Regions from separate parts of the Alkalihalophilus pseudofirmus genome, predicted to be linked through region 2. Evidence: riboswitches for the same ligand, from Rfam matches in the RefSeq annotation. Region 2 holds a riboswitch; the other holds the start of a gene.
The links. Region 2 has a riboswitch for cyclic di-GMP ahead of PQ478_RS16590 (type II secretion system protein). Riboswitches for the same ligand answer to the same signal wherever they lie in the genome.

Region 1: linked by a shared signal. The riboswitch ahead of PQ478_RS20935 (hypothetical protein) and the one ahead of PQ478_RS16590 (type II secretion system protein) in region 2 are both predicted to bind cyclic di-GMP.

Annotation. Positions count from the first base shown of each region.
Region 1 covers NZ_CP117835.1:4,023,365-4,029,427, reverse strand. Annotated here, with positions in the region: gene PQ478_RS20950 (YjiH family protein) at 1-311, shown strand, start outside; gene PQ478_RS20945 (aminotransferase-like domain-containing protein) at 408-1,595, shown strand; gene PQ478_RS20940 (YetF domain-containing protein) at 1,642-2,337, opposite strand; gene PQ478_RS20935 (hypothetical protein) at 2,476-3,102, opposite strand; cyclic di-GMP riboswitch class II at 3,134-3,217, opposite strand; gene PQ478_RS20930 (pirin family protein) at 3,498-4,355, shown strand; gene PQ478_RS20925 (type 1 glutamine amidotransferase domain-containing protein) at 4,477-4,998, shown strand; one part of gene PQ478_RS20920 (IS3 family transposase) at 5,304-5,772, shown strand; one part of gene PQ478_RS20920 (IS3 family transposase) at 5,772-6,063, shown strand, end outside.
Region 2 covers NZ_CP117835.1:3,104,936-3,110,998, forward strand. Annotated here, with positions in the region: gene PQ478_RS16570 (hypothetical protein) at 1-282, opposite strand, end outside; gene PQ478_RS16575 (hypothetical protein) at 279-869, opposite strand; gene pilM (type IV pilus biogenesis protein PilM) at 869-1,849, opposite strand; gene PQ478_RS16585 (prepilin peptidase) at 1,898-2,659, opposite strand; gene PQ478_RS16590 (type II secretion system protein) at 2,735-3,196, opposite strand; cyclic di-GMP riboswitch class II at 3,288-3,371, opposite strand; gene PQ478_RS16595 (type II secretion system F family protein) at 3,460-4,668, opposite strand; gene PQ478_RS16600 (type IV pilus twitching motility protein PilT) at 4,669-5,709, opposite strand; gene PQ478_RS16605 (GspE/PulE family protein) at 5,734-6,063, opposite strand, start outside.

The DNA of each region.
Region 1 (6,063 bases), 920 kb from region 2:
CTTATCCATTTGTCCCGTTCCTCCAGCTGCTTGGTATTCCAGAAGCTGAAGCTGCAGCACCTGCGATGATCGTTGGGTTTGCTGATATGTTCCTGCCGGCTGTTATCGGAAGCGGCATTGAATCTGAACTGACTCGTTTTGTGATTGGGGTTATGTCATTAACGCAATTAATTTATATGTCGGAGATTGGTATTCTGTTATTAAAATCAAAAATTCCTCTTTCCTTCGTTCAATTATTTGTGATTTTCTTACAAAGAACGATTATTACCTTGCCGGTTGCAGCGGCAATGGCTCATCTTTTCTTTTTCTAAATGATATACTGTGTAACAAAGGAAAGCATTGGCAAACACCAATGCTTTTCATTATGTTATGACGAATAATGTCTGTGATCATATAGGAGTGATAATGTGAACATTGAATCTTTTTTATCAAAGCATAGTAAACCAGCTCTTCAAAATGATCCTCCGGGAAGCTGGATGCCTCAGCTGCCAGAGAAGTGTATACGTCTTTCTTCAGGGTATCCTGATCCCTCTTTAGTGCCTGTAGAGCAGTTGAAGAAGGCAGTGAACAGACTGCTCGAAGAAGAGGGGGACCTGCCTTTGCACTATCTTGGCAGCCCTAGAATGGACCAATTAAAAGCGCAGATTACTCATCGATTGAAAGAGCGCGGCATGGATGTAGAAGAAGAGGAACTGTTGATTACCTCTGGTGCCTGCCAAGCGATTGATCTGATTGCCCGGGTTTTCATTGATGAGGATAGTGTAGTGGCTGTTGAATCTCCTACTTATATGGAGGCACTTGAAATCTTTCAAAACTACACGAACCATTTTATCAGCATCCCAATTGATGAGCACGGGCTTCAAACAGAGAAATTAGAAGAAATACTAGCAGAACGTACAAAGAAGGGTTTGCCGCTCCCTCGTCTTTTATATACGATACCAACTTTTCATAATCCAACAGGTACGACGATGACTGCAGCACGACGCAAGCATGTGATGAAGCTGGCTGAAGAGTATAATTTTCTAGTTTTAGAAGATGATGCGTACGGAGATTTATATTTTGAGAAGTCAGAAGCCACGCTTAAGTCATTGGATCAATCGAATCGTGTTTTACATGTAGGCTCGTTGTCAAAAGTAGTCGCTCCCGGCATGCGAATCGGCTGGGTTGCAGCGGCACAAGAATGTACGGAAGCTCTTAATTGGTTTAAAAAAGATTTAGATCATCCATTTGCCGAAGCATCAATGGCTGCTTATTTGGAACAGATTAATTTGAACGAACGCCTCGATACATTACGTACTGCCTATCAACAAAAACGTGACGTGGTGATCTCAGCGCTTGAAGAGCATCTGCCTGATTCAGTGTCCTGGTTTGTCCCAAAAGGAGGGTACTTTATTTGGGTGAGGGCTGATGGTGTGGATACGGATCATTTGTTAGAGCAGGCACTTGATGCGGGAGTTGCATATGTCCCTGGAAAGTACTTTTTCTTACCTGCCGATGAGAAAGCAGCATACTTGAGGCTTTCCTTTAGCTATGCATCTGAAGACGAGCTTGTAGAGGGAGTTAAGCTGCTTGCTAACGTACTAAATAAGTCTTAACAATTAATAAGCATAGAAGTCTCGAATCTTGATGAAACGAGGTCTTCTATGCTTCTTTTGATTGGTAGGGCACAATATAGATGCCATCGTCATACAGCCAATCAGCATAAACGATATCTTCTGGCCGGTTGTAGCCATGAGAGATTAGCTGACTCATCAGCCAGTCATGATTAAACCCAAGCTCCTTTAAGTTATCTTCTATAATTTCTCCATCTGTAATTAATGTGGTGCAAAGATAAGTAGTGCTTACAGGTAGGTTTAAGTCTTCAAGGGTTACCTTTTGATATTTATTTTTCTTTAAAATACTGATCGAACCGTTAGACTCTAAAATCGCATAAGCCACTTCGCGCAAAGAAAAGGTTTCACTTTGACGCAGTGAACTAAGCAGCTGATTGATGTTCATGCGGTTTTTTTTAAGCTGCTCTCGGTCAATCTTTCCGTTACGAATGATGATAGACGGCTTTCCTTCCAAAAGCCCCCTCACAGAACGGTGCTTTAGCAAATACTTCTCCATCATAATCATTAAAAAACCCCATAAGAGAACAACGTAAATAATATAGAAAATGCTGACGTTTACCTCAAATATCCCATTACCTAGCAGCTCTGATAATACAATAGCTGAGACAAAATCAAACGGAGTCAAATGACGGATCGTCGTTTTGCCAAGTAATCTAGTAATCAAAAAAAGCAAAAAGAATCCTATTACAATTTTAATCGACATATCCCAAAAGCCCGGCTCCATACAATCCTCCCCTAGCAGACTAGTATATGGTACTAGTTATGGACAAAGAGGGAGGGGTTTATTCAAAAAGGAAAGAGAAAAACCTCAGATCAAACATCTGAGGCTTAAACATTCATATAATTTACCCGAGGAACAAATTTAATTATTATGGCCTATCTTCCAGCCTGATTTATCTTCTTTTTCGTCAATTTGTTCAGTAACCGTAGAAGTCTCAAGTTCTCCTTTAGTAGTAGTAGTTGCCACTGTTACTATTGGTTCACCTTCAACTCTCTTCTCAGAAGATTTACTTGATTCGCTAAGAACTTTACCATTACTTCCAGGAGCGCCTTGATGGGTAATAGTAGTTTCAATGGTCTCTATAACAGTTACAGGAGTTTCTGTCGTAGTAGTAGTAGTTGTAGTTTCATCCCAAGTTGAGGTTGTTACAGTTCGAACTGTTGCTGTAACAGTAACGTCTCTATACTCATTTTTTGTAGGATGTTTTTCAGTATTACTTTTAATAACAACACGTTCTTCGGTTATATCTGTATCTGTTTTAGTCTCTGTTACAGCAGATTCTATTGAGTTAACCTCAACACCTTTAGTTTCGTTTGTTGTAACAATAACTTCAGTCGTTACTCCTTTAGAAAAGTTCTCGCTTTGGCCAGGTGCTGTTTCTAACCCTTTTCCATTTCCATTTCCATTATTAGCCATAGCACCAGTGGTGAAGCTAACAGATAAAATAAGTGTTAATACTGCTACTGATAATTTTTGTGCTTTTTTCATCTTCCATTTCTCCTCTTAAATAAATTTTTTTAAATAAGAGGGTCGGTTACACTACTAGCTCCATATAGCCCAAGTGTCCAAGTAAAGACTATACTTCATAGCACCCCTAATTAAAGAGGTCCGGTTACACTACTGGCTCCATATAACCCAAGTGTCCATATAAAGGTTATACTTCATAGCTTACCTTTGAAGCATTGTGCATAGGTCATTATATGCGTTGGTGGGTAATTTATTATATGTATAAAGACCTATAATTCTATTATATTTATTTTGAATTAAAGATAAAGTTTTTTCGCTCGACAAATTTCTTCTTTTCCAAAGCCAAGCTAAATCGTTGTATGGAATTGGTTAATCTATGTATGCTAATAGAAGCAAATAACTGGAGGTGTCTTGCAATGGGTACAGAAGGTGAACGTGTGATACGTGATCATTGGAAGGTGAAATACAATAAGAATGGATATCCGCATGTCCAGCAAGGCTGGGTTCTCCCGCCGGATAAGATGACAGAGTATGATCCTTTTATCTTAATGGCTGATGATTGGTTTAAGCGAGGGACGTTCTCGGATCATCCGCACCGAGGGTTTCAGACGATCACTTATGTTATTGATGGCAGGTTAGAACATACAGATAATAATGGAGGCCATTCAGTGCTTTATGCAGGTGATGTACAGTACATGAATGCTGGGAGCGGGGCGCGCCATGCTGAAGAAGCAGTGGATGATGATCTTATTCACACGCTGCAGCTGTGGCTTAATCTGCCTAAAGCGTTAAAAGGAACGGAATCATCATACCAAAATGTACTGGTTGAAGACGCTCCTAAAGTAGAAATCGACGGTGGTTATCTGCGCATTTATTCAGGAGAAGCAGAAGGGGTTAAAGGGCCGATGGATTCATTAGTGCCGATTAATATGTTTGAGCTTTTTTTAAAAGAAGGAGAGTGCTACTCCCTGAAGCTCCCCCAAAATCACAACGGCCATATTTATATGCTCCAAGGAGAAATGACTTTTGCTGATAAGGTAACACTAGGAAAAACGGAAGCTGGACTGTTATCTTATCAAAAAGAGGCAAGTAATGATGCGTTTGATCATTTGCATATTAAGGCAAATGAGAGATCAAGAATGCTCATTTATACAGGCAAGCCGATTAATGAGACTGTAGTGGCTCGCGGGCCGTTTGTAATGAATACAGAAGATGAAATTCATGAAGCCTTTAATGACTTCAGAATGGGACGATTTGGCCCGTCTTCTCAGTAAATCTCTATAGTTTATCCCTATGCAGCGAGAGATGATGCTCTGAGTGTTTGCATCAACTAAATGATTCTGTCACGATAAAGGCAGGGAAGAACACTGCTCTTATAAAGGAGGCGTACTAATAATGAGGCTAGAAGGTAAGAAAGTCATTCAAATTGTCAGTAAGGATTTTGAAGATCTGGAATTATGGTATCCTGTTCTGCGCTTGCGTGAAGAGGGTGCAGAGGTGCATATTGCCGGTGAAAAAGCCAATGAGACGTATATCGGAAAATACGGGGTGCCGATTGTTTCAGAGTACTCATTTGAAGAAATCAATCCAGAAGAGTATGACGCGATCTTAGTGCCAGGGGGCTGGTCTCCTGACTTATTAAGAAGATTTGATTCCGTGTTGAATATGGTTCGTACGTTAAATGACCAGAACAAGCCGATCGGGCAAATTTGCCATGCTGGCTGGGTTTTGATCTCAGCGAAAATCCTTGAAGGCAAGACGGTGACAAGTACTCCTGGAATTAAAGATGACATGATGAATGCCGGGGCCACTTGGGTTGATAAGCCAGTTGTTGTAGACGGCAACATCGTATCCAGCCGCCGCCCGCCAGACCTCCCCGATTACATGAGAGAATTCATTAAAGTTCTCGAGTCATAATGATCTGCTAAAGAGGGTCAGTGAGAAAGCACCTTTGCCAGGTGCTTTTTTTCTTTACTATTTAATTGAGCTAATTCTACCCCAATTCTCGCCTACATTTTAGAGCAAAACATAACCCAGCGGATGAAATATACGAATTCTCATAGATGGTATAAGGAACTTAAAAAAGACCCATCTTATAGTAGTTGTTGATCTCCGCTGCAGACACACGCTTTCCGCGGGCGGTCCGGGAGCCTCCTCGTCGCATTTTGTACTGCACCCCTATTGTTGGACACCTCAATCAACAATAGGAGGTGCCTTCATCAATGACCACGTTCACCAAGGAATATAAACTTCAAGCGGCTAAACGTTATCTAAATGAAATCATCAGTTATCGAGAACTTGCAAATCAAGTGGGCGTAGATGATTCGACGCTGCGATATTGGGTGATGTTAGTTCGCTATCATGGGGATCAAGCTTTTGCCTTCCCCTATACAAACTACTCAACTGCCTTTAAACTGAAAGTAATTCAATTTATGACCGAAGAGAATTACTCCATTCGAGAGGCATCAGCCATTTTTCATATCCCCGTTCCATGTATGCTTCGCAGATGGAAGAAAAAGTGGGAAACAGCTGGAGAAGATGCCTTTGAACTAAGAGAAAAGGGGCTATCTACAATGACTGTTAATCAGAATAAAAATAAGGGCAACAACTCTTCAAACCCATCGGTAGAAGAGTTGAAAAAAGAGCTGGAATACCTTCGTATGGAGAATGCGTATTTAAAAAAGCTGAAAGCCTTAGTTCAGGAAGAACAATCACCAACAAAATCAAAGCGAAAGTAGTATATGAACTAAGGAACGAATTCCCGGTGAGTCGAATGTTGAAAATAGCCAAGATGCCTAGAAGCACTTACTATAACCTTGTTAAAAAATGGAGCCAGCCAGATCCTGATCGAAAATGGAAAAGAAGAATTGCATTCATTTACCATAAGCACTTTGGTCGATATGGCTATCGTCGTATTACAGACCTCCTTCAGGAAAAGGGATATGCGATTAACAAAAAGAAAGTGCTTCGAATGATGAGAGA
Region 2 (6,063 bases):
TTCTGCTCTCGCAAAGGTCAATAATAGCTGGTCAACAAGCGGACGCACCGGAAGCTTACGCTGCACCATCATCGAGGATTCAATCACTTCTAACGGTTCCTCTTCTGCCTCTTCAATCACGCCAGCTAACTGCGCCTGTTCATATTCAAGCTCCACCAGGGCCGCTTCTTTTTCTAGCTGCACAGGACGGATAAAACTAAAAAACAGCCAGATAAGAAAGCCGATTAACAGCAAACTGCAAAGAGAAATCCATATTCGTTTATCCAGCCGTATTTCTCTCATTGTTCATCACCTAAAGATCGACCTTCATCTCGGTCTAAAGTTAATTCAAAGCTTGCAAGGTACCGTGATTTCACTTCATCAAAGTTTATATCATGCTGCTCATCGTCCAGCATTTCATGGCTGTCAATGACAGAGAGTCGTACTGATGTTGTAAGTGAACTGCTCTCTAAAGCTTCATGGTACTGGGCAATTTCTTCTAATCTATCAAAATGCACACCCACTAGAATGGAATGCGGCTGTGTGTAAGTGAAATATTGAATGAAACCGCGCTCAGGCAATAGAGATACGATGTAGCTCGCGACAGAGGATGCGGGGATGATCTGCCCCTCAACAGCGGCAGCTGCCGTCTCAATCTGCTTAGCATCTGTCCATTCAAGCCCTGTCAGCTCCTGCCTTATTTGAGCAGACTCCAGCTGAACGTTGTAGACTTGGTCATTTACCACCTGCACCTCTTGTGTCAGATGGCGCTGGAATAAGAACGTCGTTAACACCGCTAAAAGCAATAGAAATAAAAAGGCCCCTGCATATAAAATACTCGTATAATTTTTTTTAGGCTTTTCGGGTAATAAATTTACTTCAACGAGCATTAACGATACACCTCTTTTTTCAACACAAGGCCTTGGGCATCATAGTACCTTACCGGCGCATCATTTTTCGTTTGCTCAGACAAGCCAGTAATTTCAAGCATGAGCCGATCACTAAACGCTGCCTCAAATTGAGAGAGATAAGGATGATCGCCACAAAGCAGCATTTGGCCCATTTCTCCCTCGCCTTTTAACACATTAAACTGATAGAAATTCATTACTTTTTCTACTTCACGGACACATTCTTCAATGGCTTCTTCCATTTCTTCCTCTTCCTTTGTCCATGCTAGACGGGTCACATCCCCTTCACCTGTTAAAGACCAGCCTTCCTGGTCAAGTTCTGAGAGAATCGTGCTTAAAAATAAAGGATGATGACCTTTAAAAATAGTAATCGTTGTGACCATTGCGTCAATCTGCACTTGAATAACATAGGCTCCCGTCTCAACTTGTCCATTTTCAAAAAACAATCGGTAAGCTGAAAGCGTTGAAAGATCAGCTGCATTCGGTTTCAAATGGACTTCAGAAAAGGCATCTATGTATTGATTAAGAACGGATTCTCTCGAAGCAAAGAGCAGTACTTCCTTTTGACCGTCACGCATCCCAATTACTTTAAAGTCAAAAATCGGATCATCAAACGGCAGCAAAAGGCTCTCTCCTAAATCTAAATAAAGCTGCCCTTTCACTTCTTCATCGGGAATTGTCCCATCGATAAAGTGGGTGCGAATAATCGTATGCTGCTGCGGCAGGCAAAATTGTATCCGTTGTCTTTTAAGCTTCCATTCCTCCACACATTCAGCCAAAATCGTCACAAAGGTCGTCATGTCTTCAATTTGGCCGTTAACGACAATCCCAACAGGCAAGTAGCGCTCTTTTATTTGAGAGATTTGCAAGAGATCTGGCTGCTTGCTTCCTATATATCGAATAACATGATCTTTAATAATAAAGGCATGCCGCTTTTGGTTCGGTTGTTGAAAAAGGTTCATCTTTTATTCACCATTTCTCTTTAAAAATAACTTCTTATACGTAGTTTACTATAAGAATAGACCTATGTACCATTGGACTAGAGAATTTCCATAAAAATATGCCGTTAGTGCTCCTAGTACGATAAAAGGGCCAAATGGAATCGGCTTTTTGCGTTTTACTTTTCCAGCTGCCATCCCGATACCAGCAATGATTGTTCCATATAAGCATGAAAAGAAAAAGGCAAGCAGCACATCATGCCAGCCAAGAACAAGTCCAAGCACAGCAAACAGCTTAATGTCTCCGCCACCCATTCCGCCTCTGCTGATCACCGCAATAAGGAGCAGCAACCCAAATCCAACAGCCGCCCCCACAAGACTAGACCACCATGGATCAAGCGGTGCTACCGCCAAACGTAAAAGCAGGAAGAGCGGCGTAAAAAATAATAGGATTTTATCTGGAATTAACATGTAGCGGATATCGCTGACAAAAATAATAGCAAGGAGCGAAATAAGTAAAAGAGCCACAATTAATTCATACGACCAGCCAAGCAACACGTAAGCCCCGCTGAACGACAACCCGGTCACGAGTTCTACAATCGGGTAAAGCGGAGAAATTTTCGTTCCACAGCCGCGGCACTTCCCCTTTTGAAATAGATAAGAAAAAACAGGGATCAGCTCCCGCGTTGATAAATCACGGTCACAGGTTGTACAATGCGAGCGCGGGGCGACAATCGATTCCCCCGCCGGCACACGCAGCCCAACCACATTAAAAAAGGACCCAAACGTCAGGCCGAAGACAAATAAATAACCAATAAACAACCAATCAACCATCAAGGCCTCCTAAGGTGTAAGGATTTTCTGAATTTGTGTAGTGAAAAAGCCTATCGAGGGGATAGGCTTTTGATATTATTCATCATCTTTACAAATATTATCTCTAGAGTCGCTACTGAGATCTTGGGAGCTAAGACCCTCAAAAGTACTTCCTTCAGTCCCTATATTACATTTTCCACCAGAATAAGTCATTGCAATGTTTGGAGTATTGTTCTCAAAACCAACAGTATAAGTTACTTCCCCCTCCCCCCAAGGGTTAACAAGTTCTTCATGATATTCTGCAATAGCTCCATTAGTTGTAGAATTATAAGTAATACTACTATCAATATTACCACCACCTGCTGAATACAACCTTGCAGCATTCAACACTTGTTGGGCATTTGATATTGCTGAGTCCTTCTTACTATTCTCAATAATATTTCCAATACTCGGCACTGCAATCGCAGCAATAATTCCTAAAATCACAACAACAGCCAACAGCTCAACCAACGTTAAGCCTTTTTCATTCTTCGTCTGTTTCAACCATCTTTTCATCATCTTCGTATCCTCCGTTTTTCATTTTTCATCTGTTCACGCGTCTTCAGTAACTCTCTGCAACATAGAAAAAACCAATCCTGCATGTAGTCATGACAAAATTGGCCGGTTGCACTAGCTGCTCCAAACTACCCAAGTGCCCATGTACAGATAGCTTTTCATCACGTTCCATATGAAATTCGTATACTTTTATAAGTATAAATGTCTAGTAGATTGGTTCTACAGAAATCATACTGGCAAATCCTTCATTTGTCTAGCAAAATTTTCTATCCAACCGCATCAAATATTTCAAACATCGGAATTGCTATCGCTGCGACAATTACACCGACCACAGCTGCCAAAATGACAATCATAACTGGCTCTATTAATGCTTTAATTTGGTCTGTTCCCGCTTCTACTTCTGAATCATAGAAATCTGCTACTTTATCAAGCATCGTATCTAGTGACCCTGTTTTTTCACCGACTGCAATCATTTGCGTCACTAAAGGAGGGAATACCCAATGCTTATGCATCGGTTCTGCAATCGATTCCCCTCGTTCTAATGAATTACGAGATTCGCGGATCACTCGGGCAATTACTTCGTTTCCAGCAATCCTCTCTACAATTGAGACAGACTGCAATATCGGCACAGAGCTTGAAAACAGCGAGCTTAATGTTCTTGTCATTCGCGCGAGCGCTGCTTTTTGCAGCAGCTTTCCGAAAATCGGCATCCGCAGAATAAACAGATCGCGATAATACCTAAGCTCCGCTCGGTCATTCACGATTTTCAACAGCACGATAACTAAAATAACGGCCAGCGGCAGAAGCCACCATAGTCTGCTGAATATCTCTCCTGCCTGAAGCACAAGCACTGTAATCATCGGCAGCTCGGCATTAAAGCTTGCGAACATATCAGCAAATGTTGGGACGACATAGGATAATAGAAAGATCACAATGATGATCGCCACAAAACCGACCACAATCGGGTACGACATTGCAGACATCACTTTCTGTTTTGTTTTATGCTGTTTCTCATAATAGCTCGCAAGCCGCTCTAGGATATCATCTAAATTACCGCCAAGCTCGCCTGCTTTGGCCATATTTACAAATAACGGCGGGAACACTTTCTTTTGATTTTCAGCCGCTTGTGAAAACGGATTCCCCGCACGTAATTCGTCCTCTACATCATGTAGGGCTGCTTTAAGTTTTTTAGAAGACGTCTGCTCACGCAAGATTACAGTAGCATCAACCACTGAGATCCCCGCTTTTAACAGCGTCGCAAACTGCCTTAAATAAATCACAAAATCTTGTGAGCGCACTCCGCCCGCACCTAGCTCGATTTCCATATCGAGAATACTTTTGGATTCATTCAGCTCTCTCACAGCTACCCCGTCTTCTCTCAGGATGAGACGAGCCTGCTTTTCTGAAGGAGCCTTCACTTTTCCTTTCTTCACATGTCCTCGCCGGTCACGTCCTGAATATTTATAAACGCCCATTTACATCCCACTTTCACTTACGTACGCGCTAACTGTTTCATACTCCACCGCACCTGAGTCGACTAATTCTTTAATTGACATCTCAAGCGTATGCATCCCGCTTGCACGGCTCGTCTGCATCACGCTGGGTATTTGGTGGATTTTCTCGTTGCGGATAAGGTTTTTCACAGCTGCATTATTCACTAGGATTTCCGTTGCCGCTCGTCTTCCTTTTCCATCTGCTGTTTTAAATAACCGCTGAGAGATAACGGCTCCTAAGACGGAAGCTAGCTGAATGCGGACTTGCGGCTGCTGCTCTGGCGGGAACACATCGATTACACGGTCAATCGTTGCCGGGGCATCCGTTGTATGCAATGTCCCTAATACAAGATGTCCTGTTTCTGCTGCCGTGATTGCAATCGAGATTGTCTCTAAATCACGCATTTCCCCTACTAAAATAATATCAGGGTCCTGCCTTAAGCAGCCTCTTAGCCCGTTTGCAAAGTTTTGCGTATCAAATCCCACTTCACGCTGATTTATAATCGAGCGTTTATGCTTATGTAAATACTCAATCGGGTCCTCAAGCGTAATAATATGTTTATTTGATTGTTCATTGATCTCATTAATCATTGCAGCCAGAGTGGTCGACTTCCCGCTACCGGTCGGACCTGTTACAAGCACTAGTCCTTGAGGTTTTTGGGCAATCTCTTTTAACACTTCAGGCATCGAAAGATCATCGAGTGTAGGAATTTTCGTCGGCACAACTCGGATCGCAAGACATACACAGGAGCGCTGGAAGTAGGCATTCACACGAAAACGCGACACTTTCGGAATGCCGTGTGAGAAGTCAAGCTCTCCCCGCTTTTGGAACACCTTCCACAGATTTTCCGATAAAATCGCACGTGCCATTCCCTCCGTGTCAGCCGGCTTTAACACGGTTTCTCCGTGATGAGCAAGTTCCCCGTTTATACGGATGACAGGCGGCACCCCAACCGTCAGGTGAATGTCTGAGGCACCCATTTCAAACGCTTCAATTAGTAAAGATTCCAGCTTTTCTTTCATCTTATCACTCCTCATATCTCTCCTTTACTCATCCATTGCCACACGCAGTACTTCTTCGATTGTCGTTAACCCCTGCTTTACTTTGAACAAACCATCATCTATTAAGAAGATCATCCCTTGTTTCATTGCATAATCACGGATCGTGCTCATTGATTTGTTGTTCATCATCATTTGACGAATATCATCGGTTACCATTAATACTTCCTGAATTGCCAGTCTTCCTTTATAGCCTGTCGCATTACAAGACGGACAGCCGCTCCCTCTTTTTACTTTAGAAGGTTTGATGCCGCGTTTTTCAAACAAATTCCGCTCCATTTCTGTCGGCTCAAATTCTTCTGCACACAGCGGACATAT